Regions from separate parts of the Bacillus sp. CGMCC 1.16607 genome, predicted to be linked through region 1. Evidence: predicted binding sites of a transcription regulator. Region 1 holds the regulator's gene; each other region holds the start of a gene.
The links. The regulator Rex, encoded in region 1, represses fermentation and respiration genes when NADH is low (regulators of the CRP and FNR family bind a similar motif). The targets are predictions, from matches to a motif close to TTGTGAAATATTTCACAA.
Positions count from the first base shown of each region.

Region 2: the regulator Rex is predicted to act here: its motif matches at 4,054-4,071, upstream of ACFSO7_RS17730 (DUF2249 domain-containing protein).
Region 3: the regulator Rex is predicted to act here: its motif matches at 4,767-4,784, upstream of ric (iron-sulfur cluster repair di-iron protein).
Region 4: the regulator Rex is predicted to act here: its motif matches at 4,781-4,798, upstream of pflB (formate C-acetyltransferase).

Region 1 covers NZ_JBHUJX010000014.1:11,930-19,589, forward strand. Annotated here, with positions in the region: gene groL (chaperonin GroEL) at 1-1,286, opposite strand, end outside; gene groES (co-chaperone GroES) at 1,347-1,634, opposite strand; gene ACFSO7_RS09495 (CPBP family intramembrane glutamic endopeptidase) at 1,952-2,686, shown strand; gene ACFSO7_RS09500 (YdiK family protein) at 2,741-2,944, shown strand; gene ACFSO7_RS09505 (redox-sensing transcriptional repressor Rex) at 3,045-3,692, opposite strand; gene moaC (cyclic pyranopterin monophosphate synthase MoaC) at 3,731-4,225, opposite strand; gene abc-f (ribosomal protection-like ABC-F family protein) at 4,367-6,292, shown strand; gene tsaD (tRNA (adenosine(37)-N6)-threonylcarbamoyltransferase complex transferase subunit TsaD) at 6,888-7,660, opposite strand, start outside.
Region 2 covers NZ_JBHUJX010000025.1:260,112-267,771, reverse strand. Annotated here, with positions in the region: gene ACFSO7_RS17750 (ATP-dependent DNA helicase) at 9-1,943, shown strand; gene ACFSO7_RS17745 (metal-sulfur cluster assembly factor) at 1,972-2,268, opposite strand; gene ACFSO7_RS17740 (hypothetical protein) at 2,280-3,527, opposite strand; gene ACFSO7_RS17735 (DUF2249 domain-containing protein) at 3,542-3,751, opposite strand; gene ACFSO7_RS17730 (DUF2249 domain-containing protein) at 3,748-3,990, opposite strand; gene ACFSO7_RS17725 (hypothetical protein) at 4,134-4,280, opposite strand; gene ACFSO7_RS17720 (DUF2249 domain-containing protein) at 4,441-4,677, shown strand; gene ACFSO7_RS17715 (carboxypeptidase M32) at 4,776-6,284, shown strand; gene ACFSO7_RS17710 (DMT family transporter) at 6,339-7,253, shown strand; gene ACFSO7_RS17705 (b(o/a)3-type cytochrome-c oxidase subunit 1) at 7,285-7,660, opposite strand, start outside.
Region 3 covers NZ_JBHUJX010000008.1:268,138-275,797, forward strand. Annotated here, with positions in the region: gene ACFSO7_RS04130 (nuclease-related domain-containing protein) at 1-289, opposite strand, end outside; gene ACFSO7_RS04135 (TIGR04053 family radical SAM/SPASM domain-containing protein) at 509-1,630, shown strand; gene ACFSO7_RS04140 (Crp/Fnr family transcriptional regulator) at 1,668-2,366, opposite strand; gene moaA (GTP 3',8-cyclase MoaA) at 2,639-3,661, shown strand; gene ric (iron-sulfur cluster repair di-iron protein) at 3,991-4,689, opposite strand; gene ACFSO7_RS04155 (molybdopterin molybdotransferase MoeA) at 4,949-6,214, shown strand; gene mobB (molybdopterin-guanine dinucleotide biosynthesis protein B) at 6,208-6,732, shown strand; gene ACFSO7_RS04165 (YwiC-like family protein) at 6,813-7,529, shown strand; gene ACFSO7_RS04170 (YjzC family protein) at 7,654-7,660, shown strand, end outside.
Region 4 covers NZ_JBHUJX010000025.1:113,465-121,124, reverse strand. Annotated here, with positions in the region: gene yidC (membrane protein insertase YidC) at 1-61, opposite strand, end outside; gene ACFSO7_RS16895 (hypothetical protein) at 94-390, opposite strand; gene ACFSO7_RS16890 (hypothetical protein) at 520-1,590, opposite strand; gene pflA (pyruvate formate-lyase-activating protein) at 1,693-2,436, opposite strand; gene pflB (formate C-acetyltransferase) at 2,488-4,713, opposite strand; gene ACFSO7_RS16875 (cupredoxin domain-containing protein) at 5,009-5,461, opposite strand; gene ACFSO7_RS16870 (helix-turn-helix domain-containing protein) at 5,648-7,111, shown strand; gene hutU (urocanate hydratase) at 7,352-7,660, shown strand, end outside.

The DNA of each region.
Region 1 (7,660 bases):
GCTTGTAATTCAGCCACTTTGCTGTATACGTTTAGAAGGGCAACACCACCACCAGATACGATACCTTCTTCTACTGCAGCGCGAGTAGAGTTTAAAGCATCTTCAATGCGTAGTTTGCGCTCTTTTAATTCTGTTTCAGTTGCAGCACCAACTTTGATTACTGCTACTCCACCAGCTAATTTAGCAAGGCGCTCTTGTAATTTTTCACGGTCGAATTCAGAAGTTGTTTCTTCTAATTGAACACGGATTTGGTTTACACGAGCTGAAATGCTTGCAGGCTCGCCAGCACCTTCAACGATTGTTGTGTTTTCTTTTGTTACAACTACTTTAGATGCACGACCTAAAGAAGCAAGTGTTGCAGATTTAAGGTCACGGCCTAACTCTTCAGTGATGACTTCACCGCCAGTTAATGCAGCGATATCTTCAAGCATTGCTTTACGACGGTCACCGAATCCAGGAGCTTTAACTGCTACTGCATTGAATGTTCCACGAAGCTTGTTTACTACTAATGTAGATAATGCTTCACCTTCGATATCTTCAGCAACCAATAATAATGGTTTACCTTGTTGAACAACTTGCTCAAGCACTGGTAAAATTTCTTGGATGCTAGCGATCTTTTTGTCAGTGATTAAGATGTATGGATTGTCTAAAACAGCTTCCATTTTTTCTGTGTTAGATACCATGTAAGCTGATACATATCCACGGTCAAATTGCATACCTTCAACAACATCAAGTTCAGTTGTGAAGCCTTTAGATTCTTCGATAGTGATAACACCATCGTTACCAACGCGCTCCATTGCTTCAGCAATTAATTGACCTACTTCATCGTCAGCCGCAGAAATAGCTGCAACTTGAGCAATAGAAGTTTTTGTTTCGATTGGTTTAGAAATCGCTCTTAATTCTTCAACAGCTGTTGCAACTGCTTTTTCCATTCCTTTACGGATACCCATTGGGTTTGCACCAGCAGTAACGTTTTTCAAGCCTTCACGAATCATCGCTTGAGCTAAAACAGTTGCAGTAGTTGTTCCGTCACCAGCAACGTCATTTGTTTTGCTAGCTACTTCAGCAACTAATTTTGCACCCATGTTTTCGAATGCATCTTCTAATTCGATTTCTTTAGCAATCGTTACACCGTCATTTGTAATTAATGGTGAACCGTATTTCTTTTCAAGAACGACGTTACGTCCTTTAGGTCCTAAAGTTACTTTTACTGTATCTGCAAGAGTATCCACCCCGCGTAGCATTGCGCGACGTGCTTCTTCACTAAATTTAATCTCTTTAGCCATTGTAAATTACCTCCCAAAAAGTTTTTTTCGTCGTTTTATATAGCGTAGCTAAGCTGGCAATTACTCACCAACAACAGCAAGAATGTCGTTTTCACGAATGATCAAGTATTCAGTACCTTGATATTTCACTTCTGTACCTGCATATTTTGAGAAGATAATGCGGTCACCTGTAGAAACTTCTAATGCTACACGTTCTCCATTATCAAGCACACGGCCAGTACCTACAGCAACAACCTTTGCTTCTTGAGGCTTCTCTTTCGCAGAATCTGGTAAAAGAATACCGCTTGCAGTTTTTTCTTCTGATTCAACAAGCTCGATGACAATGCGATCTCCTAGTGGCTTTAACAATTAAAACAACCTCCTCAAATGATATGTAATTTTCTTATTTATTAGCACTCTCATCACTTGAGTGCTAACACATTTTATATATTAAAGAATCTTCTATTGATTTGCAAGTATCATGCATAAATTTTTTCTAGTTAAATGTCGACTTTTTTAGACAAGTATTTTGTCCAATGGCAAGTTTGCACAACTCTATTAGTATAAGTTTCTTACCTATCAAATATTCCATTAGATTCGATATCCCTGAGTGGTTCTAATTGATACAAACCATGTTTTATGAGTAGAATGTATATATAGAAGTATTTTTAAAGGAGAACAAACTGTTGAAGAAAGAATATTGGATCATTCTCATTGTTTATATTGGAATGCAGTTCTCAAGCTTTATCGGGATTCCGCTTCTTACTATTCTAGGAGAAATATTAGGAAAGAATCCTGAAAGTTGGGCGGTCGCCTCTGTGTCCTACTGGCTGCTATTTAGTTTTACTATTACAACGATCATCATTCTCTTCATTTTGCAAAAAGAAATGAAGCAAGACCGACTGGAACGAAATTCGCTTCCTTTTGGAATTTCCTTATTATGGGCAATTATCGGTATTTTTTTAGCCTTAATTTCTCAAACCATTGCTGCGAATATCGAAAATTTGCTCGGAATTGAGCCGGGGTCAGAAAATACAAAAGAAATTATGGAAATCATTAATCTATTCCCATTTGTCATCATTGTCAGTTCCATTTTAGGCCCTGTATTAGAGGAAATCGTGTTTCGAAAAATTCTATTCGGGTCTCTATACAAGCGATTTAATTTTTTCCTCTCTGGGTTAATCAGTTCGGTTATTTTTGCACTCGCTCATATGGAGCCGGAACATGTATTGCTTTATTCGGCTATGGGGTTCACCTTCGCTTTTCTTTATGTAAAAACAAAGCGAATCTGGGTTCCGATATTTGCTCATGTCTCGATGAATACATTTGTCGTACTTATTCAGTCCATTTTTAAAGAAGACATTGAGAAAATGATGCGTGATGCTGAAAAAATTCAAGGATTCATCTCACTTTTTATGTAAACAACCTAATACAAGAACTCCACTTTTTGAAGTTCTATTTTTTTGGAGGGACAAATGAGACAATCACCATTAGGATCTGGCATCCTCTATCTTTTGCTAGCAGCTTTATTTACTTATTTCGCCATACAAAACGTTCGAGAAGGCGGTTGGGATTTCTTTTCTTATCTATTAGTCATTTTAGCCACCTTTGATCTAGGTTCAGGTCTTAAAATGATCGCCTTTCATTTTAAACTAAAAAAAGCTCGACCAAAAAAATGAGTCCGAAAATGGACTCATTTTTTAATGTCTAGCGCAAGCGTTCTAAACCCAACGTACAGGATGTATTAGTGTCGATAATGCGAAAGAACCTCCGAGTTTTTTATTCCTCTTCACTCGAGTAATGTTTTAAAAAGTAAATCAAACTTTGTAACTCGACCGCTAAATCAATATGATGAACACGAATCGAACTTGGAACAGCTAGACGTGCAGGGGTGAAATTCAAGATTCCTTTCACATTTGCTCTTATTAGCTTATCCGTGATCGTTTGAGCAACGGGTGCAGGAACAGTCAGAATCGCTACCTGGACCCCCAATTCCACTAATTTTTCCTCAAGATCATCCATGTGGAGAACTTTCACATCACCAATGAAGGTACCTACCTTCCCTTCATCTACATCAAAAGCAACTTCGATCTTTGTGTTATTATTTTTCAAAAAATTATAATTTAAAAAGGCCGTTCCTAAATTCCCCACTCCAATTAAAGCAACCTTTGTTAGCTCATCTTGGTCTAGTGTTTTGCGAAAGAACGATAATAAATAATTAACATTATAGCCATAGCCTTTTTTCCCTAACGCCCCAAAATAGGAAAAGTCTCTACGAATTGTAGCGGAATCTACTTTCACCGCTTCACTTAATTCAGCCGATGAAACCCTCTGCTTCCCAGAGGAATGTAAATTTTTTAAAAATCGATAATATAACGGCAGCCGCTTTGCCGTTGCTTGCGGTATTTTCATCTGCTCATTACTCATGTACCATCCCATCCCCTACCTCATCAAATTTTGCTTATCTATTTTACATCATTCACTCTTTTAAAATCACCATTTTTTCCACCTGTTTTTTCTACAAGAAAGGTTGGCCCAATGACCATTCCTTTATCTATCGCCTTGCACATATCATAAACAGTCAATGCACATACGGATGCTGCTGTTAGTGCTTCCATTTCTACACCCGTGTTTCCTTTTGTTTTCACAGTGGAATATATATGTAAGAGATAATCAGTCTCTATTTTTTCCCATGAAAAGGATAAGTCTATCCCAGTAAGAGGGATCGGATGACACATCGGAATTATTTCCCACGTTTTTTTACATGCCATCACAGCCGCAACTTGAGCGACAGCCAGAACATCACCTTTTTTCATCGTTTGATTTGTGATTTTTTCATATATTTCTTGATTTAGTCGAATACTTGACTGAGCAATAGCGGTTCTAACTGTTTCGGGTTTATCACTCACATCCACCATTTTTGCTCTGCCGCTTTCGTTAAAATGTGTAAGCTCTGCCATGTAAATACTCCTCCCAACCTAATCATACACTATTTTTTTACATCTGTGTGTGATGTTTGTATACCCCTTCACATATTCAACATTATTGCCGATATGTGTAGATTACGATACACTTATCTTAAGTAATTGAGGTGAAAATTGATGATTTTATTACAAGTTAATCAGCTATTTAAACATTTTGGTGCTGAAACCATTTTATCGAATATAAAGCTTGAAATTCAAACCCGTGATCGTATTGCCCTTGTTGGCCGTAATGGTGCAGGTAAATCAACTCTATTAAAGATTATCTCTGGTCAAATGAGCTTTGATTCAGGCGAAATCATTAAACCGAAAGATGTGACCATCGGTTATCTTGCCCAAAATACAGGTCTTGAGTCTGCTTTATCCATCTGGGAAGAGATGCTGACTGTTTTCAAGCCATTACAGCAGATGGAAAGAGAATTACGTCTACTTGAGGAAAAAATGTCCGATCCAACTGTTTTGGAGGATCCGGCTTTATACGAGCGCGTTTTGAAAGATTATGACGTCCTACAAATTACATTTAAGGATTCAGGTGGATATCAATATGAAGCTGACATTCGTTCTGTGCTTCACGGGTTGAATTTCCAATCCTTTGATTATTCTACGAAAATTGCCACTTTAAGTGGCGGACAAAAGACACGGCTCGCTTTAGGTAAGCTTCTTTTAACAAAACCTGATATCTTAATTTTGGACGAGCCTACGAACCATTTAGACATCGAAACTCTTTCCTGGCTTGAACAATATTTACAAACCTATAATGGCGCGATCTTAATTGTTTCGCATGACCGTTATTTCTTAGATAAGGTCGTTACACAGGTTTATGAAATGTCACGTAACCTTATTCAAAAATTCCTTGGTAATTATAGTACGTATCTCGACCAAAAAGCAGAACAGTATGAACGGGATCTGAAGCTTTTTGAAAGGCAGCAAGACGAAATTGCTAAGCTGGAGGATTTTATTCAGCGAAATTTGGCGCGAGCAACGACAACAAAACGTGCGCAGTCGCGCAGGAAAAAGCTTGAAAAGATGGACCGATTGGACCGTCCATTAGGGGATGAAAAATCTGCTTCCTTCCGCTTTGAGATCGAAAGACAAAGTGGCAATGAAGTTCTCAATTTAGATCAATTGGACATTGGCTACAAGCAGGAAGCTATCTCCAAAGATCTGAGCTTTCGATTAACACGTGGGGAAAGTGTAGCTTTAGTGGGACCAAACGGGATTGGAAAATCAACCTTATTAAAGACACTTATCGAAAAACTCCCTCCTCTCTCAGGGGGAATACGACTTGGTTCAAATGTAACCATTGGCTACTACGACCAGGAGCAGGCAGAGCTCTCCTCAAATAAGAGAGTGTTAAATGAATTATGGGATGACTATCCATTAAAACCTGAAAAAGAGATCCGCACTATTTTAGGGAATTTCTTATTTTCTGGTGAAGATGTTCTTAAAATTGTCTCCACACTTTCAGGGGGAGAAAAAGCAAGATTAGCCTTGGCGAAACTAATGATGCAAAAATCGAATTTCCTTATCCTCGATGAGCCTACCAACCATTTAGATTTGGATAGTAAGGAAGTATTAGAGAATGCACTCATTGATTATCCTGGAACAATTCTCTTTGTCTCTCACGACCGTTACTTCATCAACCGAATCGCCACGAAAGTGATTGAACTAAGTGAGCAGGGATGTAAGGAATTTTTAGGGGATTATGATTATTTTGTTGAAAAGAAAGAAGAAATTATTGAATTAAAAGCACTTGAACAAAAAGAGAAATCAGCTTCCATTGGTGCAGTCGATAAAGCCGATAAAAATACTTTCCATCAAGATAAAGAGGCAAAAAAACTTGAGCGTCAACGAAAGCGAAAATTAGAAGAAATCGAATCAAGAATCTCACAGCTTGAAGAAGAAATTGAACAATATGAGCAGCAATTATGTGATCCAGAAGTATTTCAACACCATGAAAAAGTGCTCGAAATTAATATGAAAAATGAACAAGCAAAAGTAGAGCTAGAAAGCCTAATGGAAGAATGGGCGGAGCTTGCTGATTAAGAAAAGCGTAAGCGCCCGATAAGTGACGTATGGACTGGTTCGCTCCGCAATCTAGCTGCGGCTCCTAGCCCCTCGAGGTCATAAGCCACTCCTGACAAGAAGGTAAAAGGCAACCTTCTTGTCTGGACCGTCTTATGCTTGTCAGGGCTGGTCAGTCGCCTCACTTTTTGATGCATGAGATAAAGGAAACACGAAGAGCGATAGCGATTCGATGTTGACTTATCATAAGGAGGAGAGGGACAGTATACTAGTCGCTGGGCGCTGGAGCTGGACAACTTTAAAAGTCCAAATAGTTATACTCCCTAATATGATAAGAAGAAGAAGCACGTGCTAATGTGCTTCTTCTTTTTTATCATATATTCCCTTTATAAGGACAAATGTCATAGAAATATATTATTTATACAATAGTATTTAGAAACTAATCCACAATACTATGCACAATTGAACGTTTATTCCTAAGGCTATCAACAGACTTATGCACATTATCCACAAAAATAATACGTTTTTTCCACATTATCCACAAAGTTGTGAACAAAACCTTCAGATATCCACAAAAAAATCCTCCTTTATGAAAAAAGAGGATTTTTATCTATGATTAATTGTGGATTTCTAAATCTAATCCTGGATTTGCATTTAAAGCCATATCTGCTCTTTGGCCCTTTTCAAATAGTACTGTGCCCGCGGCTGCAATCATCGCTGCATTATCCGTACACAGGGATAAAGGAGGAAAAATTAGCTCAACATCTTCAAAATTCTTAAATGCTTCACTTAGGGCTGTACGCAATCCTTTATTTGCAGCCACACCACCTGCAAGCAGCACTTGTTTCACTTGATATTCCTTTGTAGCTCTTACGGTCTTTGTTACCAATACATCAATCACACTCTGTTGAAAACTCGCGGCTAAATTTTCTGGTAAAATGGTCTCACCGCGTTGCGTTAAATTATGGACTGTATTGATTACCGCAGATTTTAATCCACTAAAACTAAAATCATACGAGCCTTCCTCTAACCAAGCTCTAGGCAAATCAATCGAAGGTTTCCCTTCATGGGCTAAGCGATCAATATGCGGCCCACCAGGGTAAGGTAAATTCAATGTACGTGCCACTTTGTCATATGCTTCACCAGCAGCATCATCTCTCGTTTCCCCAATTACCTGAAAATGACCATGTTCCTTCATGTATACTAGTTCCGTATGTCCACCTGATACAACAAGTGATAATAACGGAAAGTTCATTTCCTTTACAAGCTGATTCGCATAAATATGTCCTGCGATGTGATGAACAGCTACTAGAGGAATATTATGTGCAAATGCTAATGCTTTTGCCGCATTTACTCCAATTAATAAGGCACCCACCAAACCCGGCCCTT
Region 2 (7,660 bases), on a different contig from region 1:
AGGTTTTTATGTCAAATCGTTTACCGTTTTCTGTCTCGAAGACAGAATCTTTTTATGAGAAATTAGGGGATTGGATTGGAGACGTGTTTTACGATATACTTCCCGAATCAGGGTTTGAAATACGCGATGAACAAATTTACATGGCTTTTCAATTAGAAAAAGCATTTAAAGAAAAAAAGGTGATGTTTGCGGAAGCGGGAGTCGGAACTGGAAAAACGATTGCCTATCTTTTATATGCCATTTGCTACGCTAGATATACTAATCGTCCCGCTATCATTGCCTGCGCAGATGAAACATTAATTGAACAGCTTGTTAAAAAAGAAGGCGATATCGCTAAAATTGAAGCGGCTTTAGGATTAAATATGGATGTCCGTTTAGCAAAGTCAAGGGATTCCTATTTATGTCTTAACAAGCTAGAGTCAGCAATGGCAAGAGAAGAGGAGAACGTCTTTCAAGAAGTCTTCCATGGTCTTCCTGACTTTGTACATGGCAAAGGTTCGATGCAGACTTTCACCCATTATGGAGACCGTAAAGATTTTGCTCATTTGCAAGACGAACAGTGGGAGCAAATTGCATGGGATTCTGTGCAGGATTGCTTTAGCTGTCACCAAAGACATCGATGTGGGCAAACCTTACACCGTGACTATTATCGAAATGCAAAAGACATTATTATTTGTTCACATGATTTTTATATGGAGCATATTTGGACGAAAGAATCGAGAAAAAGAGAAGGCCAATTGCCATTGCTTCCCGAAGGCAGCTGTGTCATTTTTGATGAAGGTCATCTTTTGGAATATGCTTGTCAGAAAGCGTTAACGTACCGGTTTACAGAACAAACACTTGAAAAATTATTGTCAAAAATAATGGCAAATGATGTGAGGGAAAAAACATTACTTCTAATCGAGGATGCCATATTTGAAAGTGAATCATTTTTTACATTACTAGAAAATGTCTCGCAATCAACTTTAGGCTCGGAAAAACATAAGGTTGAAAAAACCAAAAATGTCCTTCATTCCGCGTCTAAACTTCTGACCATATTACAGCAAGTAGAGGAAGAACTTGTTTTTGAAAGTGAGTTATACGTAATTAATGAGTATGATTTAAAGATTGTTGAAGAATATTTAGAACAAATTACCTATTCATTATCTTTATTTTTAAAGGGCCAAAAGGGTATTACCTGGTTTGAACACCATCATGGAGAGAGAACGCTAGTAATCATGCCTAAATTAGTGGAAGATATTATGCGCCAAGAAGTATTTTCACAGGAAAAACCTTACATCTTTTCTTCGGCAACCTTATCTGATGATCAGTCCTTTAACTATATTGCGCAAAGTCTTGGGATTGATGATTACTTACACTTTTCAGTCGCATCCCCATTCGATTATGATGATAATATGAAAATTATTATGCCGACCTTCTCAAATGACCGATTGGATGAAAAACTTCGATATGTAAAGGAAGAAATTTTACGTTCAGAAGGTAGGGCTTTGCTTTTATTAAATAACACAGAAGAAATGAAGCAGGTGAAGGCTTATTTAAAGGAGTTGCCATTCCCTATTTATTTCGAAGGGGACGCAGAAATAAGTACACTTGTTTCGAACTTTCAAAATGATGAACATTCTGTCCTATGTTCTATTCATCTTTGGGAAGGGCTAGATGTCCCAGGCAGGTCGCTAGAGAATGTAATCATCTATTCTTTGCCTTATCCACCTATTGATCCAGTTTTTGAAGCGAAAAGAGAAGGGGCAACGAATCCATTCGAAGAAGTGGACTTGCCATATATGATTCTTCGTTTAAGACAAGGTATTGGAAGATTGATTCGTAGTCATGACGATAAAGGCACAATTCACATATTAATGGACGAAAATATGAATGAAAAAGTTCTTCATAAAATTAATAGTATTCTTCCTATATCAAAAAACGGTGATGGAGAAGATCGCTAACAAGCGATCTTTCATCACCGTTTTTATTTTAACGTAATATCCTCTTCGCTTCATCCGACATTTTATCTGGTGACCATGCGGGCTGCCAGACTAGATTAACAACTACTTGATCGATCTCCGCCATTTGTTCTACGCAATGCTTCACACCACTCGTGATACTATCATGTAATGGACACCCGGGAGTTGTTAAAGTCATGTCAATTTCAACCGATCGGTCAGAAGTCTGCTTAATATCATAAATTAATCCTAAATCTACTACATTAATATTTAACTCTGGGTCATAAACCGTTTTTAACTCTTCGCGTACTTTTTTAATAATTTCCACTTGTTAACACCTCATTTATTTAATATAACGAGTAATATTGAAATGGCAGTTGATAAGATGGATAATGCTAGCAATACGATTCCAATTGTCAAAATCGCGCTTATTTGAATGATGAATCCAAGATATATGATAAAACAGCTTAGGATCAGTATAGATAATAAAGTAACTGCTAAGTTTTCATTCAGCATATCCTTTAATGCAGGAACGGTTTTTTTGCCTATTTCTTTACTGTATTTATGAGTCCACCATAAGAAAGGAACAATTTTATATAAATATCCTAAAATACTTAGTACAATCCAAAGCATGAGATAAAGGAATAATAATGGCCCTATTAAATTAGTTTTATTTTGGGTAAACAGATTTAGAAAAAACAAAGCGTGTAAAAAAACGCCGAAGCCTATTCCAGATAATGCAAACATAAAGGGCTTATCTAGCTTCCTTTTTATTCGTTTTTTGATAATCATTGAAACATGCCATGCAAATAAACTAAATCCAATAAATAAAAGGAAGAAACCTAGTTTCATCAATAGTGATTCATTTGTGAAAAAGGAGATGATCGTAACGACAATCCCTGTTACATAGCAAATATAAACATACTTAGCAAGTCCCATTGAATAGCCGTGAGATAGTGAAAACATCGGGACCATTTTATAGGAGAAACCAAATATTAGAAATGTAAACCAGCCTCCAACACCAAGTAAGAGATGGCTTTTAAAGAAAGCTTGATACCCAGCGCCTAGTAATCCTGTTTTCCATGAAATGATAAGAGCAATGCCAAAAAAAATAGTTAAAAATAAACATAGCAAGCCTGTTCCGACAAAGACTGTTAATATATTTGGCCTTGCTTGATTCCTTAATGTCATGAGCATTTGAATAAGAAACATGAAAATTCCTAAAACTGTAAGCACTCCCGGTATGAGAGCATGCTGTGGTGACCAAAATAAAAAACTGGCAAAACTAATGATTCCAACGGAGGAAACTCCAAACTGGACATAACCAAATTTTTCATTCCAAATAGGAGTTAAAAAGGCTACAGGAACAAGTTGATACATTGATCCCATTGCAACCATTAATGCCCACCCGAGTATAAATAAATGGGCAGCTGACCAAATGGCAGGTGTTCGGAAATTGCCGCTTGCGAATTCTCCTGTATTTAAAACGAGTATAGTTTGTGATAAAAGTAAGGCAACCATACTAAAAAAGAAAAAGGAAAAAGGAAGCTTAACATTTGTTTCACTTCCCATATTTTGCGGAAGCATCTTCTTCACCTACTTTAACGATAAATTTCAATCTTGTAGCTCCCATCTTCTTGTTGCACGGTACGATTTTTAAACCCGAGCTCTTCTAACTGTTCATATAAAAACATTGGCCTTCTGTCATTAATGATTGTTAAAATTTCATTTTCTTTTAGATTTTCCAATGCTGCAAGGGTCCTCATCATTGGTTGAGGTGGTTCCAGTCCACGATTATCTAGAACATTCATACCGAAGCACCTACCTTGGTAAAAGTAACTTTCCAGTGTTTCTTCTCAAGCTCCTCAGCTTTATGAGTAAAGCCCTTAGCTTTCATAACTGCAAAAAGGGGACCTGGTATAAATGGAGCATGAAGGATAAATACATCATTTTCCTTTAAACCTGAGATGGCCGACATAATCTTTTGGAATGGCTCGAGTTTATTATTTAGGTCCTCTCGAACATCTAATTCAATTATTTTTGCATCCATTCGTATCTCTCCCAATGAATTATTTTCTTATATAACTAGTTTAACAAGCTTACTGAATGATTAATGTGATATAAATCATAAATTAAAGCCTATTTGAAAATAATTCTCACTTAAATGCATAGAAAAATCCCGTAACAATGTTCTTACGGAATTTTTTTATCATCTGTAATTGAATTATGACAATCAAAACAAAGTAACTCTTTCGTTTCCAAAATGATTCCATTAAAAAATCCATCCAAACAGAAAAGTTCTTTTTGACAAATGGAACATTTTCCTATAAGTTCCTTCATTTTCAATCACCTCTTCATAATATATTCTCTTTCTATGATATAAATCCTACAGAGTAAGTAGTAAATATCATTCATATAGTGTGATTCTAGACACTGAATAAGAACGACCGACTTCATATAATAAAAAAGTAGAATCAATTCATCAAAGGGAGAGAGTAATATGGAAAAGATCTTTACTGCTATTGTCAATGTTCCTGATTATCCACCGAAAGAAAAACACCCAACTATTTTCAAAACATTTGACGGATTAAACGCTGGAGAGAATATGAAAATTGTAAATGATCACGATCCACGTCCATTACTTTATCAATTCATGATGGAAAGACCAGAACAGTTCGAATGGGAATATTTAGAAGAAGGTCCAGAGATTTGGCAAGTAGCTATAAATAAGAAATAACGCGAAATAAGGTGGCAGGAGACTGCCACCTTATTTCTATTCCCATTCTTTCTGAATACTGTGATAAAATAAGGGAGTAAAGAGAATGGGGGGATACGATGACTGAGTTAGTCAATCAAACAGAGAAAGATTTTTTAGAATATGTGAAGAAAATGACGGGGTATTACGAAGCAATCTCCTTGATGTATTGGGATCTTCGTACAGGTGCACCGAAGCAGGGTATCGAGCAACGTTCTGAAGTAATTGGTATGTTATCATCCGAGGTTTTTAATATGTCTACTTCTGAAGAAATGGCTGCATACATAGCAAAACTTTCAAAGGAATCGCTAAATGAAGTAACGAGAAAAACACTTGAAGAATGCAAGCTAGAATATGACCGTAATAAAAAGATTCCAGCAGCAGAATATAAAGAATATGTTATTCTTCAGTCAAAAGCGGAAAGTGTTTGGGAAGAGGCGAAAGAAAACTCTGATTTTGAATTATTCCGTCCGTACTTAGAAAAACTTGTTGAAGCAAACAAACGTTTTATTGAATATTGGGGATATGAAGGAAATAAGTATAATACATTGCTAGATCTATATGAACCAGGAATGAGTGTCGAAGTACTTGATCAAGTATTTGGGCAGCTACGCGAGAATATTGTCCCACTAGTAAAGCAAATTTCAGAATCTCAAAATAAACCAAAAACAGACTTCCTGTTTAAATCTTTTTCAAAAGAAAAGCAAAAGGAATTTAGCTTAGAAATTTTAAAACAAATGGGATACAACTTCCAAGCAGGACGTCTTGATGAAACGGTCCATCCATTTATGATTGGTCTGAACCCTGGTGACGTAAGAGTAACGACAAAATATGATGAACATGATTTCCGCACTGCTGTATTCGGAACAATTCATGAAGGAGGACACGCCTTATATGAACAGAATATCTCCACAGAGCTAGTAGGAACACCGCTTTGTACAGGTACATCTACTGGAATTCACGAATCACAATCTTTATTCTATGAAAATTTTGTTGGCCGAAATCAATCATTTTGGAAGAAAAATTATGATTTGCTGAAACAGTTTGCTGTTGGTCAATTTGACGACATTGAAATTGAAGATTTTTATCGTGCGATTAATGAATCAAAACCATCGCTTATTCGAATTGAAGCAGATGAGTTAACATATCCATTACACGTCATTATTCGATATGAGATTGAAAAAGACTTAATTAACGATAAAATTGAAGTTAAGGATTTACCAACAATATGGAATGATAAATACGAAGAATATTTAGGAATTCGTCCTGACAATGATGCTCAAGGTGTATTACAGGATGTACATTGGTCAGGTGGAAGCTTTGGTTACTTCCCGTCATATGCATTAGGTTATATGTATGCAGCACAGTTGAAAGCGAAAATGCTTGAAGATCTTCCGAACTATGATCAATTATTAGAAGAGGGAAATCTACTACCTGTAAAAGAATGGTTTACAAAAAATGTCCATCAATTTGGAAAAATGAAAAAGCCTCTAGAAATCTTAAATGATGTGACAGGGGAAGGTTTAAACGCAAAATATTTAATCGATTATTTATATGACAAATACGGTAAAGTTTATCAATTATCTTAAAACACTAAAGAAAGGGTGGCGAAACTGTCACCCTTTTCGCCATGGGGGATGCATATGAAGAATTCTTTATCCATTTTGATGATTGCAGTTGCAGCGTCATTGTGGGGAATTATTGCCTTATTTGTTAAAGAGCTTGCAGTAATTGGATTTTCCCCAATGGAAATTGTCAGTATTCGAGTTACAGTCGCATTTTTTGTGTTATTAATTATTGGCATTAGCTTTTGCCGAACACAACTTATAGTTAAAACAAAAGATATGCCGATTTTTTTTGGTTCAGGAATTATTAGTATTGTATTTTTTAATTGGTGTTACTTTACGACCATTAACCAAATGAATTTATCACTTGCAGTTATTTTATTGTACACTTCACCAGCTATTGTCGTTATCTTATCAAGATTGTTTTTCAAAGAGTCATTAACAAAGCAAAAGATCATTGCAGTAATCGGAACATTAATCGGATGTATATTCATTACTGGAGTAGGTTCGGACAGTACAGGTGATTTAACCATTATTGGATTGCTAACAGGCTTAGGTTCTGGACTAGGCTATGCACTTTATAGCATTTTTGGAAAAATCGCATTGAAGAAGTATCCACCATTTACGATTACGATATATACATTCTTATTTGCTACTGTTTTTTTATTACCACTTACAACCTTGTGGGATAAACGAGATTTATTGTTTCAAGCAAATACTTTGCTTTGGGCATTAGGGCTAGGGATATTACCAACTGTTTTAGCATATTTCCTCTATACAAAAGGGCTAGACAAAATTGAAAGCAGTAAAGCGGCAATTATTGCTACAGTTGAACCTATCGTTGCTACTATTCTAGGAATCATACTTTATAAAGAGGGTATGGGTGTATGGCAAATGGTTGGAACCGGTTTGATATTCATGTCTGTTATCATTGTAAATATGAGAATGGATAGGAAAACGCGAAATATTAGCTTAAATACAGAAAAGGTCTGAACGGTTTAGCGTTCAGACCTTTTTTGTTGTTTTACCAGAATTTATAACCCTTAGATCCAGGTGGTGCATTTTGAATCATATCAATGAATGGAATGGTGTAAGCGAATAAAATTAAAACTGCTAAGATGCCAAGCCATAACTTCCAGTTCTCGAAAACCATAGGTGCTTTTTCAGAACCATCAGCTGCTTCACCGACAGGGAACTCTTCATCACCTTTAGGTGCAAAGAATGCTAGATTAATGAAAATGACTAGTGCAAGAATAATACCAATGAATAAGATAGAACCCCCAACTGCTTGAGCAATTTGATATGGAATCCAATCAGCAGCCTGCTGTGCTCCACCGTATTCAGAGAATGAAGAACGTCTTGGTGCCCCTAGAAGACCAACCGCGTGCATTGCACCAGAC
Region 3 (7,660 bases), on a different contig from region 1:
AATAATAATCCCCTTCAAAGTTCTTAATATCGAAAAGGTAAATTGTTTTTGAAATTATGAGCAGTGCATCAATTTGAAAAAATGAGTTGTTTATCTCAAATAATAAATCACTAAGAATAAGATGATCAGAAGTGAGAGATTTTAACCTTTCATCAAACTTTAGTTCCCCTTCAAAACCCTTCTCAAGGTTTAAATAATAATTTAAATCTTTTCTAGACAACTGTATTCTTTTATTCAATAACCTGAATAGTTTAAGCTCTTCAGTTTCAAATCTTTGTCTTAAAAACATTTGCCCACTCCCTATTCTTTTTACTCAAATCAAATCTCAAAAAAGTATGCTTATCCAAGTGTTGCAAAGGGTTTATCTAGAACAAAACTAGTATTTTTCACAAAACCGTCACAGTTTACCTGAAAGACTTTCGATCTGTGAGATATCTCACTTTTTCAATAAAAGGCCTGCATTATAATACAGTTACAAGGCGTTGTATTAAATAGGAGGCGCTATATTATGTTTAGTAGAGATTTTAATAAAGATCCGTTTATTGTCATTTGGGAACTAACTCGAGCTTGTGGGCTAAAGTGTCTACATTGCCGAGCTGAAGCACAATATCGTCGTGACCCTAGGGAGCTTTCTTTTGAAGAAGGAAAGCATCTAATTGATCAAATATATGAAATGAATAATCCGATGCTTGTTTTTACTGGTGGCGACCCACTAATGAGAGAAGATGTTTTCGATATTGCCAAATATGCTATAAATAAAGGTGTTCGTGTTTCGATGACACCAAGTGCTACTCCAAATGTTACAAAAGAGTCTATCGAAAAAGCGAAAGAGGTTGGACTTGCAAGATGGGCATTCAGCTTAGATGGCCCAACGGCAGAAATACATGATCATTTTCGTGGAACAACGGGTTCTTTTGATTTAACAATGGAAAGAATTAAATACTTGCATGAATTAGAAATTCCGATTCAAATAAATACAGTTATTTCCCGTTATAATTACGATTATTTAGATGAAATGGCAAAGCTTATTGAGGATTTAGATTGTGTATTATGGAGTGTCTTTTTCCTCGTGCCTACAGGCAGGGGACAAGAAAAGGATATGATCTCTCCAGTGGAGCATGAAAAAGTATTCCAATGGTTGTATGAATTAAGTAAACGTGTTCCATTTGATATAAAAACAACAGCTGCACAGCATTATCGAAGGGTTGTTATTCAACAAAAAATGCGAGAAATGAAAGAACAAGTGGAAGAGATCCAGTATTTAGATGCCTTAACTCAACAAGGTTTAACTGGTTCGATAGATGGTTTGGGCCGTGCTCCAAAAGGAGTAAATGATGGAAATGGATTTGTGTTTATCTCACATATTGGCGATGTTTATCCAAGCGGATTATTACCGGTAAAAGCAGGAAATGTAAGAGAACAGCCACTTGCGGAGATTTACAGAGAGTCACCGATATTCCAAGCTTTGCGAAATCCTGATTTGTATAAAGGAAAATGTGGACAATGTGAATTCCGATATGTATGTGGGGGATCTAGGTCCAGAGCGTATGCCATGACAGGAGATTATTTAGAAAGTGAACCATTCTGTGTCTATATTCCTAAATCGATGCGTCAAAAACAAGTAAATTAGCAATACAAAAGGGATGGTTGAACACCATCCCTTTCATTTACTCAATATTACAATATACTGCAGGACAATTTTCGCAGCCGATATCATCTTTTAAAAATTGCAAGTCGTGGATGGTGATCTTCCCTTTTTTTATGGAGATGATTTCATCCCTTTTTAGATCATTTAAAATTCGGTTCGTACTCTCGCGGGATGTACCGCAGAAATTTGCTAAGTCTTGATTTGTTAATGGCAGATCAATAAGAATTCCATCTTTTTTCTCCACTCCGTAACTATTTGTCATTCGAATAAGGGTAGAGAACAATGCGCCTTTTTTTCCATTTAGGACAAGGTCTCTAAATTTTGTTTGTGTTTTACGCACGTGGTCACTCATCCATTTCATAAATTCAAAGGCAAGTGTAGGGTTCTGGAAGATTTCGCTTTCAAGAATATCCTTTTTAATCGCAACAATTTCCCCTTCTTCAAGGACTTTTGCGCTTAGTAAATACTTAGGACTTTCTGTAAATAAAGTTAGCTCACCACATATATCATTTTCACCGCAAATTCGTAAGGATAATTCTCGACCATCAGTTGTAATTTTGCTTATTTGAATTTTGCCTGACATGACAATATATAGTTCATCAGCATCCATTCCCTCTTGAAAAAGGAAAGTGCCTCGCTGTGAGTAAAAATGTCGATCAGCAAAGCTTAGAAGTTCTTTAATTTCAATGGAATGAGTTGGTTTTATTTTACTCATCATGATAGTTCACCCTTTTTTAAAAGATTATGAAATGGCTGTGATAAACCGCACAGATTTATTAATAACGTAATTAAAACATAATCAAAATAAAACAAAAAGGCTTTTCACAAAACCGTCATTTATTTAATACGTTTTAGAACATACAAATATTATAATCTCTTAAGATGATTGGATTTTCATACTTACAAGTTTAATGTGAAGATTTATGCTAAAATAAGTTAAAGAAATTTTTATAAAATGGTTCCCTGAGTGTTTCACCAAAATTGGAGTTGATGATATTGAAAAAATCCATTATTAAAGACCAATTAAATAGACCTTTAAGGGATTTACGGATTTCAGTTATCGATCGGTGTAATTTTCGTTGCCAATATTGTATGCCAGCAGAAATTTTCGGTCCTGATTTTGCTTTTTTACCTAAAAGTGAATTATTGACATATGAAGAAATAGAGAGATTAGCTAAAATATTTGTCCGTCATGGAGTTGAGAAAATAAGACTTACTGGTGGTGAACCGTTACTAAGAAAGGACCTTCCGTTATTGGTTCATAAATTAAGTCAAATTGAAGGATTGAGTGATATTGGTTTAACAACTAATGGAGTGTTATTACCTCAACATGCTCAACCTTTAAAGGATGCTGGACTAAAAAGGGTAAATATTAGCTTAGATAGTCTAAAGGATGAATTATTCGGGCAAATAAATGGAAGAAATATTGGAACGAAGCCTATTCTTGATGGAATCAAAGCGGCTAGAAAAGCTGGTTTAGGTGTGAAAATTAATATGGTCGTAAAAAAAGGTTTAAATGATTCGGAAATTCTGCCGATGGCTGAGTTTTGCAAAAACGAAGGCTTAGAGCTTAGATATATTGAGTATATGGATGTTGGTTCGACCAATGGATGGCGAATGGATGATGTTGTGACGAAAAAGGAAATTTATGAAATAATAAGTTCCAAGTTTGATATTGAAGCAATTGATGCAGATTATTTTGGAGAAGTTGCGAAGCGATATCGTTACAAAGATACGAATATAAATGTAGGTTTCATTACTTCTGTGTCTGAATCGTTTTGTTCGAGCTGTACTCGTTCTAGATTATCTGCGAATGGGCAATTGTTTACTTGTTTATTTAATGGGAACGGGCATGATTTTCGAGACTTCATGCGTGCAGGCGCATCTGATGAGGAAATTGTACAGCGGTTGACTAATATCTGGAATGGCCGTAATGATCGATATTCTGATGAACGAACTGCTGAAACCAATCAATATCGAAAGAAAATTGAAATGTCTTATATTGGTGGATAGAATAGAAAAGGCTGGGAGGTGAATCGCAGCCTTTTTCTAAAGAATTGATAAACTTCTTCTTGTACTTCGGAAATTGTCCAGCTATAGCGCCTTGCCCCGACATACAGGATGTACTAGTGTCGACAATGCGACAGGACGCCCGAGCCCTTGTCGACCTCGAGGTCAAATGTTCGCTCCCCAAAAAGTCAAAGAACGACTTTCCAGGTGGGCAAGCTTTGCTTGGCAAACCAAAGAACGGTTTGCATAAGTGCGACTAGGTCTCTGGCTTCGCTACTCTCGCCAATCAATCAGTCTTCTTTATCGGAGCTTACAAGCACGCTTCCGCTTTTCTAAATATACCTAGGAAACAATATATTATTTTCTAAATGAACATGCATAAAGGTTTCCCCTTCAAGCATTTCCAATCGTTTGTACACTAAGCGGTAGGTGCCGCATGCATCGACTGGAGGAACGTAATCTGAAGTTATCTCACGAAGTTCCCTCAATATTTCACCTGCATGATCATGTTCTTTTTCAAGTTGAACAATTTGGCTAATAGCATCTTCCTTATTTTCAACATTGCCTTCTTCAATTTTTAAAATTAATGGGAAAGAAATTTCCTCTTCTTTCTTCGTATGTTCCAAAAGTTCCTTCTTGAGTTCATAAAACAACTCATAAACTCTTAATAGTTCTGGATGAGAATCACCATGGACCTTTGCTACTTTTGTTACATACGGACTTAATAAACTAAGTTCTTCTTCTAAAGGACGATGGTAACGTTCAATGACATGATTGATGATTGTTTTTGAATCAGATTCCAGCCAAACTTCCATATCATTTTGACCATTATGCTCACTTTTTTCATATAGCTCCTTTAATTCGGAGAGTAGTGATTCTATATTTATGCTGTTTGCTACAACTGCACTGGATAATGGTGTATTTCCACCACAACAAAAGTCAATTCGGTTGCGTTTGAAAATATCACTTGATTTCGGGAAGTCATTGACAATATCTTTTACTAATGATTGTTCTGTAAATGGAAAATTCATATTTAAATATCCTCCTTGAAATGGTTATTTCATTTTAAATTCTACAATTTAAGGATACTGGATTGAAAGAGATGTCTAGGTGACATGTATCACACTTTACCTATATTTTTTAGTAACCTTTTTACTTGTCTTAAGTTTTAGTTTGGAGAACATAGGACCGCATTTGAATGTGACGTTTGCCATGTCTATTCTCATTTGTTTCCCTTATAATAGAATACATATCAAGAATCAAAAAGAGCCCTTTTTAGGAGTTGATCATATGTTAGAAAAAAGAAATCCAATACCAGTCGCGAAAGCGGTACAACTAGTGATGGAATTTCAAAAAGGTGGAAAAACAGAATACATACCGATATCAGAATCTTATGGAAGATATTTGTCAGAGGATTTGGTGGCAACAAATGATGTTCCACATTTTGATCGTTCACCATACGATGGATTTGCGATCCGATCTATCGATTCCCAAACTGCCTCTCAAAACCATCCAATTACTTTTGAGGTGATTGATGAGATAGGAGCTGGAATGGTAACAAATAAGCAATTAGGAGAATTTCAAGCAGTCCGTATCATGACAGGTGCGATGATGCCTGCTGAAGCGGATACAGTTGTCATGTTAGAGCTGACAAAGGAATCTAAGGAAAACGAGAAATCGTTTATGACGATTAAACGTCCATTCAAAAAAGGGGACAATGTCTCATTTCAAGGGGAGGATACAGTAAAAGGTACGGTGTTAGTGGAAAAAGGGGCATTTATTAACCCCGGTATTCAGGCTATGCTTGCTACATTTGGGTATCAGCAGGTTCCGGTAGCCAAAAAGCCAATAGTAGGATTATTTGCCACTGGTACAGAATTATTAGAGGTTAGTGACCCACTTGTACCAGGGAAAATTCGCAATAGCAACTCCTATATGATTTCTGCTCAGATTCAGCGTGTAGGTGGAGATGTCATTTATTTTGGAAAACTTGCAGATGATTTTGATAATTGCTTTGCAGCGATTCAAGAATCCATTTCAAAAGTTGATATTTTAATTACGACAGGTGGGGTATCTGTTGGTGACTATGATTACTTACCTGCTATATATGAAAAACTTGGTGCCGAGGTTTTATTCAATAAAGTAGGAATGCGACCAGGTAGTGTGACAACAGTTGCACAGCTAAATGGAAAGCTGTTATTTGGTCTATCTGGAAACCCATCGGCATGTTATGTCGGGTTTGAATTATTTGCCCGACCAATTATTAGGAAAATGCTTTTTTCAAATCATCCTCATTTAAAAATAGAAGAAGCGACATTAGAAGCTGATTTTCCAAAAGCAAACCCATATACAAGGTTTGTTCGTAGCCATGTTTATATTGAAAAAGGACAATTAAAAGTAGAACCTAGTGGTGTTGACAAATCGAATATTGTAATGAGCTTGGCTGGGGCAAACTCTTTAATGATTTTACCTGGAGGGACGAGAGGGTTTCTGAAGGGAACCAAGGTGGAAGTTTTATTATTAGAAGAAAAAGTTGGCAGTCACTGGCCATGGTAAGTTCGTTTGTTTTTCAAGTAGTTGGATTCCAAAATAGTGGAAAAACAACCTTAGTGCAATCTCTAATTGAGAAGCTTTCCTCAGAGGGTATTAAGGTTGGGACAATTAAACATCATGGACATGGCGGGAAGCCTGAAGTGAACGAAAGGAAGGATTCGGCTGTCCATATTCAAACAGGTGCACATTTGTCATTGGTTGAAGGGGATGGTCGATTGATTCTTCAGGCCGAAAAAACTTCATGGTCTCTCGACGAACAAATTAGTTTATTGTCATCGTTTCAATTAGATTTCATTCTGATTGAGGGACATAAATATGCAGACTATCCAAAAGCAGTTATTATCAAGCAAGAAAAGGATCTTCAATTACTAAGGGAGTTAACGAATGTAAAAGCTGTTTTTGTCTGGAGTGAAGATTTATCGAATCAGCTATTTCCTTTATTTGAAGTGGAGTTTTTTCAGTTGAATGATTTAAAAGGGATGGAATGGCTAATACATTACTTGAAAAACCATATTAGATAGAAAGAGTTGTGATTAAGTTCACTTTTATTTAGACATATATCCTATATATTGGAGGTATGTAAACAATAGGGGTGAAACCTATGAAATTATTTCTTCCTAAACAACATGGTGCTTGGGCAATGTTAATTATCCCTTTTTGGCTCGGTGTAGCTGCAACTAAAATGGTATGGCAACACATTCCTTTCTTTGTAGGTTGGTTGCTTCTTTATTTAGCTACATATCCGATGCTGTTTCTTTTTAAGAGGAAAAAGCTTAGTTATTATTTAAAATGGACAATCATTTATTTAGCACCTGCCTTATTACTTTTGATTGTTCCGTTATGGTATGAGACAAGGATTTTTTATTTCGGTATATGTATGGTTCCATTTTTTATAGTGAACGCATACTATTCCAGTAGAAACAAGGATCGTGCTTTTGGAAATGATATATGTGCAATTCTTGCTTTTTCAATTGCAGGAATGGCCAGCGGATTTTTGGCTTTCGAAGAAATAACCGCCAATCTTATTTTAGTATTCTCAAGTTGTATTCTATTTTTTGTTGGCAGCACATTTTATGTCAAATCAATGATTCGAGAAAAGAAAAATAAGTTCTTCAAATGGATTTCGTGGTGTTATCATTTATTCGTACCTTTTGTTTGGTTACTATTAGGGGAATGGTTAGTTTGTATTGCTTTTATTCCTAGTTTAATTAGAGCCATTGGTTTATACGGTAAACCTCTTTCAGCAAAAAAGGTTGGAATTTATGAAATAGTCAATGCCGTTATTTTTTATCTAATCTTAGTGACCCGATTAATATAATGAATTATTCCTTAGGGAATATATGTCGCTTTTTGACTGGCTTATTTTGGCGAAATTTTTCGATATGAACCATGGAGAATAGGTAATACTATTATTGATCTTAAAATGGGAGGTATGGATGAATATGGGCC
Region 4 (7,660 bases), on a different contig from region 1:
CTGAGCAACCTGTAAGGGTGAAGATAAGAATTGTCATCATTACTACGTAATATTTTTTCATATGTTTCCATTTCCTCCTAAAATAAAATAATTTTAATAGAAGAAAATAGAGTGGTTCGTTTCGTCAGAAGATGTTGCGTCTTTTCGACGGACGATTTGAATGATCCATATGAATAATAAATGGGATTTAGTTCGGAACTTTTTTAAAATGATTTGATGATCGTTTTTTTTATATTCGTAAGATTGATTTGCAAAGGAAGTATCTTCCCAGCTTTCAAAATTGATTGTCCAAATATATTTTAAGATAAGACTTAGAATTATCCCTGTATAGATGGCATAGATGGCATTGAGTTCAGTTAATTCACCAAAAAGTTCTAAAATAAGTCTCACCTCATTATTACACGAATGTATATAGTGTAATCGCGATCAAGAAATTATACAATAGAAGATTTTTACCTTTTACTTTAACACATTAAAGCACCGGGGGACTGTCCCCTAGTGCTTTAATGTGTTAAAGAGTTAATCTTCTATTTTTTGAAGCTTGCGATTTAGGGTTTGATAAAAACGATCTGCTTCGTCAACGGAAATCAGAAGACGATCTACTTTTTTTGTAAAGCCATATAGAAGGCTAGCTGTTATTTGATTATTTAATGCAATTTCAAACATCGGTTTCTCTTGAATGAAATCATTTACACGTGCATCAAAAGTATGTTCAAGCTCCTTTTTACTTAATTTCTCAGGACCGTTGTAATAGTTAAATTGAGAAATCGCTTGGAAAGGAACTTTAATTCTTTTCATTAGTCCAATCTGGACGATAAGATAATCTGAATTTATTTGAATAGGGGAGAGACGTGTCGCTTGAATCTCTGCCAAAAATAATAAAACTGAATACACGTTTAAAAATAAAAGTATATACGAAAGAATTGGATTTACTTGATGTAAGAAATAATGAATTCCAATCGTTTCAATAACAATGGCATGTATTAACATGATGTTTAATGCAATAACACTTGTTTTTTGATGATATGTAAAGGTTTCAACATTAACAGGTGCAAAAGGCTTCTTCCGATACGAAAATAATGAATAAAAATAAATAGACATTTCTGTTGACATTATTTTTTTTATTTGAGATTTTGGCATAACTGATTCTAAGGTAATGCTTATATTTTCGAAAAAATAAATCCCTTCAGTTGTACGTTTCTTAAAATCATTAATAAGAGTCGGCAGTTTTGTGAGGACTTTATAGAGAATAAATAATTCAAGTCCTATAATACAAACTTCGATTCCAATAACAATCCAAGTAATCTGTGAATATGTTTGCAGTAAGTCTTGTGGAATAATATAGTGTGCCGCTGCATAACCGCCAAGTATGGGAATGCAGATTGCCTTTATCGAATATTTTTTACGAATAATGAAAAAATATGTCATGATCGGAATGACAATAATAAAATCAATGAGAGAAGCAATAACGACATTTTTATCAAAAGGTAAGAAAATTGGTTGATGATACAAAGTGTAATTGGCAATTAAGATTAAAAATAATAAAGTTAGATAGATCCCCCATTTAGTCTTAGAAGTCTGATAAACCATATAAATCACCTCTATTTCCATTATATAGAATATGTATAAGGAATCAAATAAAAAAAGCTACACATTTTATGTGCAGCATCTAAATAGGGGGAGTTAAACAAATTAAGAAGTAAACTGACACTTCTTAGATAAGATATGCAGAGCGTTTTCTACTTGTGCATCAGTAGGTGGTTCAACATCTTTCAAAGGGTATTCTAGACCAAGTGCCTCCCATTTATAAACTCCCAACTTGTGATAGGGGAGAACTTCGATTTTCTGCACATTTTTTAAAGTACTGATAAAATCTCCCATCTTATTCAAATCCGTTATATCGTCTGTGACACTTGGAACAAGTACATGTCTAATCCAAATAGGTACTTGTTGTTCTGAAAGATGATGGGCAAATTCCAGAATATGATCATTGGGCAATCCAGTAAGTTGAATATGTTTTTTTCGATTAATATGTTTTAAATCTAGTAATATTAAATCCGTGTATTGGAGTAATTCCGATAATTGCTCTTGGAAGAGCTTTGCGTTTGAATAACATCCACCTGATGAATCTATGGTTGTATGGATTCCTTTTTTTTTGCATTCTTTAAAAAGCTCAATTAAAAAAGGAATCTGTAAGAGAGGTTCACCTCCACTTACTGTAATACCACCGTTTGAAGCTTGAATAAACGGAAGATAAGAAATCAAATCGTTCATGATATCGGAAACAGACATTTGCTTTCCAGTCCCAATTTCCCATGTGTCTGCATTATGACAAAACTGACAGCGTAAGAGACACCCTTGTGTAAAAACGACATATCGGATTCCCGGTCCATCTACTGTGCCTAGTGTCTCAATTGAATGAATGTTTCCGTTCATGATGAAAATCTCCTTTCGTTTAACAAGATGTGGACATTTATTTAGTCTTTTTTATAACGATTCATGGAATGTTCGATTAATCACATCTAATTGCTGTTCACGTGTTAGTTTAATAAAGTTTACTGCGTATCCAGAGACACGTATCGTTAATTGAGGATACAATTCTGGATGTTCCATCGCATCCATTAATGTCTCACGATTAAATACGTTTACATTTAAATGATGACCAGACTTTAATGAATATCCATCTAAGATAGATACGAGATTTCGAATTTGGCTTTCTTCTTCTTTTCCTAACGCCTTTGGTACAATAGAAAATGTGTTTGATATTCCATCTAATGCGTAATCATATGGTAACTTGGCAACCGATGACAGTGAGGCTAAAGTTCCTTTTGTGTCACGTCCGTGCATAGGGTTCGCACCAGGTGCAAATGGTTCTCCAGCTAAGCGTCCATCAGGAGTATTCCCTGTTTTCTTTCCGTAAACGACGTTTGAAGTAATCGTAAGAATAGATAAAGTATGGACAGAGTTACGGTACGTCAGATGTTTCCGAAGTTTTTTCACAAAGCTTTTAACCAATTCGACTGCTATTTCATCTACACGATCATCGTTGTTTCCGTATTTCGGATAATCACCTTTTGTTTCAAAATCAATGACGATACCATTCTCATCTCTGATTACTTTCACTTCACCATATTTTATTGCGCTTAAAGAATCGGCAACTACACTAAGGCCAGCGATGCCAGTTGCCATTGTTCTCATCACTTCAGTATCATGTAGGGCCATTTCAATCCGTTCATAGCTATATTTATCATGCATATAATGGATGACGTTTAAAGTATTTATATATAAATCAGCTAACCATTCCATCATTTGATCGAATTTTTCCATTACCTCATCATAGTTTAATATTTCTGAAGTGATTGGAGCATAATTTGGACCCACTTGAATCTTTATCTGTTCATCCATTCCACCATTGATCGAGTATAGTAGCGCTTTGGCTAAATTAGCACGTGCTCCGAAAAATTGCATCTGCTTACCGATTTCCATCGCGGAAACGCAGCAGGCAATACCGTAATCATCGCCATATTCTGGACGCATAATATCATCATTTTCATATTGGATGGAACTTGTTTTAATAGACATTTTCGCACAATATTTTTTAAAGTTTTCTGGTAGCTGTGGCGACCAAAGAACCGTTAAGTTTGGTTCTGGTGCTGGACCGAGATTATTTAAAGTGTGTAAAAAACGGAAGCTATTCTTTGTTACGAGTGGGCGTCCGTCTAATGCGATTCCGCCAATTGATTCTGTCACCCAAGTTGGATCACCGCTGAATAACTCGTTGTAATCTGGTGTGCGGGCAAATTTCACAAGCCTTAGCTTCATGATGAAATGATCAACCAGCTCTTGGGCAGCTTCTTCTGTTAAAGTGCCGTTCTGTAAATCACGTTCAATGTATATATCTAAGAATGTAGACACTCTTCCTAGACTCATTGCAGCTCCATTTTGTTCTTTAATTGCAGCTAAATAGCCGAAGTATAACCATTGAAATGCTTCCTTTGCGTTACAAGCTGACTCGGAAATATCAAATCCGTAGATATTTGCTAATTGTTTTAATTCATTAAGTGCACGAATTTGCTCCGAAATTTCTTCTCGTAGACGCATATTCTCTTCAGTCATAACTTTACTTGTTGTGGCAAGGTCCTTTTTCTTTTCGTTAATTAAGAAATCAACCCCATATAGGGCGACTCGACGGTAATCCCCAATAATACGTCCACGTCCGTATGCATCTGGTAGACCTGTAATGATACCAGCTTTCCTTGCAAGCATCATTTCATCTGTATAAGCATCAAAAACACCTTGATTATGGGTTTTGTGATAATCTGTAAAAATCTTTTCAACTTCTTTATTTAATTGATAACCATAAGCTTCACATGCTGACTTTGCCATTCGGATTCCACCAAAAGGCTGAAGCGAACGGTTAAAAGGTTTATCCGTCTGAACACCTACAATTTTTTCTAGCTCCTCATTTAAATATCCTGCTCCATGCGAGATGATGGTAGATACTGTTTCGGTATCCATCTCGAGAACTCCGCCTTTTTCTCGTTCTTGAGCTGTTAGCTCCATTACTTGTTCCCATAGCTTATTTGTAGCGGTAGTAGAACTTGTAAGAAAACGATCGTCACCATCGTATGGTTGGAAATTTTTTAAAATAAAATCTCTTACATTTACTTCATTTGTCCAAGTACCCTTAACAAATCCTGTCCACATATTCATGCATTCCACCTCATTTTAGATATAACAGATTTGATGGTTTTATCATAAAACTTATACTACAGATTATAGGTGATAAAAGTCACAATATACGATTGGAATTGTTAACAACTTGTGAAGTCAAAGTAAATTTCACATTTCAGACAAAAAGTCTTTATTATAACGAATGAAAACTATTAATTTCCTGAAACTGTACCATTATTTTTTTAATCAATTTATCTCTTCTGTTATATTTAAATTGTTTTAATAATTGCAAAAAGAAGAGACAGGAATAACTCTCCTGTCTCTTGTGTAAAAATTAGTCGACGACGATATAGGCAATCATTGGACCATTATGGTCTTTATCGGAATGTGTATCGCAAATTAAACGATAAGTACCTTCTTTATCAAAACTTAAAGGGACAACCGTTTCTTCACCTTTTTTAATCATTCCATTAATATTTGTTCCTTCGATTCTAAAAGGGTGTTCGTTCCCATTTACTCCGTAAATAATAAGATGAACTTTTTCGTCTTTCTCAAGGAAAATGGTTCCCGGATCCCAGCGGTAAGCTTCAATTACTTTTCCCTTGCTCGTTGTTGCTTTAAATTCCCCTGTGACCATATGGATTTCTCTAATCGCTTTTTCCGTATTTACGTTTGAAGCTGGAAGATCAGGTGATTTAATGATTAACCAAATTGATGCTGAAATAATGGAAATCCCAATTAAAAGGAATAAAAAGACAGTTCTTTTTTTCAAAACTAAAAATCCCACTCTATCACCTCCGTTCACTTGCTTTCTTAATGAAACTTCTTTAGCCATACATGTTGCTGTAATTCTTAAACTGCTTGTCTTTTAAACTATATGCTTAAAGGGTAGGGAAACTTGTCTAAGTTTTTCTAAAGATTCTTTACAAAAATGGTTTGGCAGATTAATAATGATGGAAGAAGGGGGGATCCGATGATTCATATCCTTATTGCAAATCGAGAACGTTATGAAACAAATGGGATGGAATGGTTGTTAAAATCAAATGACGCCTCGTTAAATATTGGACAAGCTAATAATCTATCCGAGTTGATTCATAAAATGGAAAGTTTTCCAGTAGATATTTTAATCCTTGAAATCGAGATATTAGCTCAAAGTGATCAAGAAAAAATTTTGAAATGGATTAAGGTATTAAGACCAAGGGTTATTGGGATAACTTTGGAATCAACATTTGAAACTGCGATGAAGGCAATTGACATAGGGGTGGATCAATTATTGTTAAAACCAGTATCCCCTGAGCAACTGCAACGAAGTGTTCAAACTATAGTAAGGGAAATAAAATCAAATCAGCTTTTTAGTCCAGTGATGAAAAAGCAGAAAAGTAAAATCGAATTAACTCAACTTTTCAATGATGATGAAACAACTGCAAAAGAATTTGTTTTTTTAGGTTTTAAAGTCGAAATACCTTCGGAAATAAATAAATTGTTTTCCTTTTTAAAAGATTACTCCTTTCAAAAGGAAATTGAATTTTTCTCCTTATCCGATTGTATTATTGGGATTGCAATGGAGGAGAAATTGCCCTGGTATGAGGAATGCCAACGATTATTACGGGATTGGCAGTTATATGAGTCCCAACCACTTTCCATCGTCATTTCTCTACCGACAGATAGAAATATAACCATACATGGTCGTTATCTAGAAATAAATAAACTTCTCGACGCAACGTTTTTTACAGGTTTCAACCGGGTAATACAATATGAAGAGGAAATAAAATGGAAGGTGATCGATCCATTTTTAACTCCGAGTGATCAAAAGCTTTGGATTGATTTCCTCAATCAGTCGAATTTATCAGGAATCAAAGAGTGGTTGTATATGGAATTTCTTCATTTGGGAGTGCCGTATCCAGATCCAGGGTTAATTAGAATTCGGTTGACAAGCATTCTAGCGCAAATTCGAAGATACATGAAAGAGAAAACAGTTTTTTTGGAGCTTGAAGAAGATTATTTAAATTTATTTAATCAGGTTTTATATTCAACGATTATTTATCGAAATGTTCAAGAATTAATTTTGTTTACTTCGAAAATTTTTAATTTGAAAGAAATAGTTAGCGATCAAAAAAAGGATTTAATCGAAAATTGTCTTGATTATGTTTATACCCATTTTTGGAACTCCCAATTAACATTAGAAGGGATTGCAGAGATATTTAACCGTAATCCTGCTTATTTAAGTAGTTTATTTGTCCAAAAACAAGGAAAATCTTTTCGCGAAATACTAAATGATGCGAGAATCAATAATGCTAGAAAACTTTTAAGTGAAACAGACTTATCAATAAAAGAAATTTCCAATCTATGCGGATTTTCTAATCAACAATATTTCACACGAGTATTTAAGCAAAAAAATAATCAAACACCGAACCAATACAGAGGTCAAAACACATAAAAACAATTGACCTCTTTTACACTGTAAAGCACTGGGGGACTGACCCCCAGTGCTTTACAGTGTAAAAGTATTAATCTGAGTTTATTCCAAAAACCTTAAATATATATAAAAACACTATGATAATATCTTGTTTATGTACTATCAACCTAATAAAATTATAAAAAATTCAGTAAAAATATTCTACTTTTCTGATAATAGTTTCGGTAGACTATACGTATAAACATATTTGGAGGGATAGAGATGAAAGCGGATACAAAACGGGTTATTGAAAACTACAAAGGTACAGAGCTTCATACGAAAGGTTGGATTCAAGAAGCAGCATTAAGAATGTTAATGAATAATCTTGATCAAGATGTTGCAGAAAATCCAGCAGATTTAGTAGTGTATGGTGGGATCGGTAAGGCAGCACGTAACTGGGATTGCTATGATGCAATTGTTGATACTCTAAAAAATCTAGAAAGTGATGAAACACTTTTAATTCAATCTGGGAAACCAGTTGCGGTATTCCGTACGCATTCAGATGCTCCAAGAGTATTACTAGCAAACTCA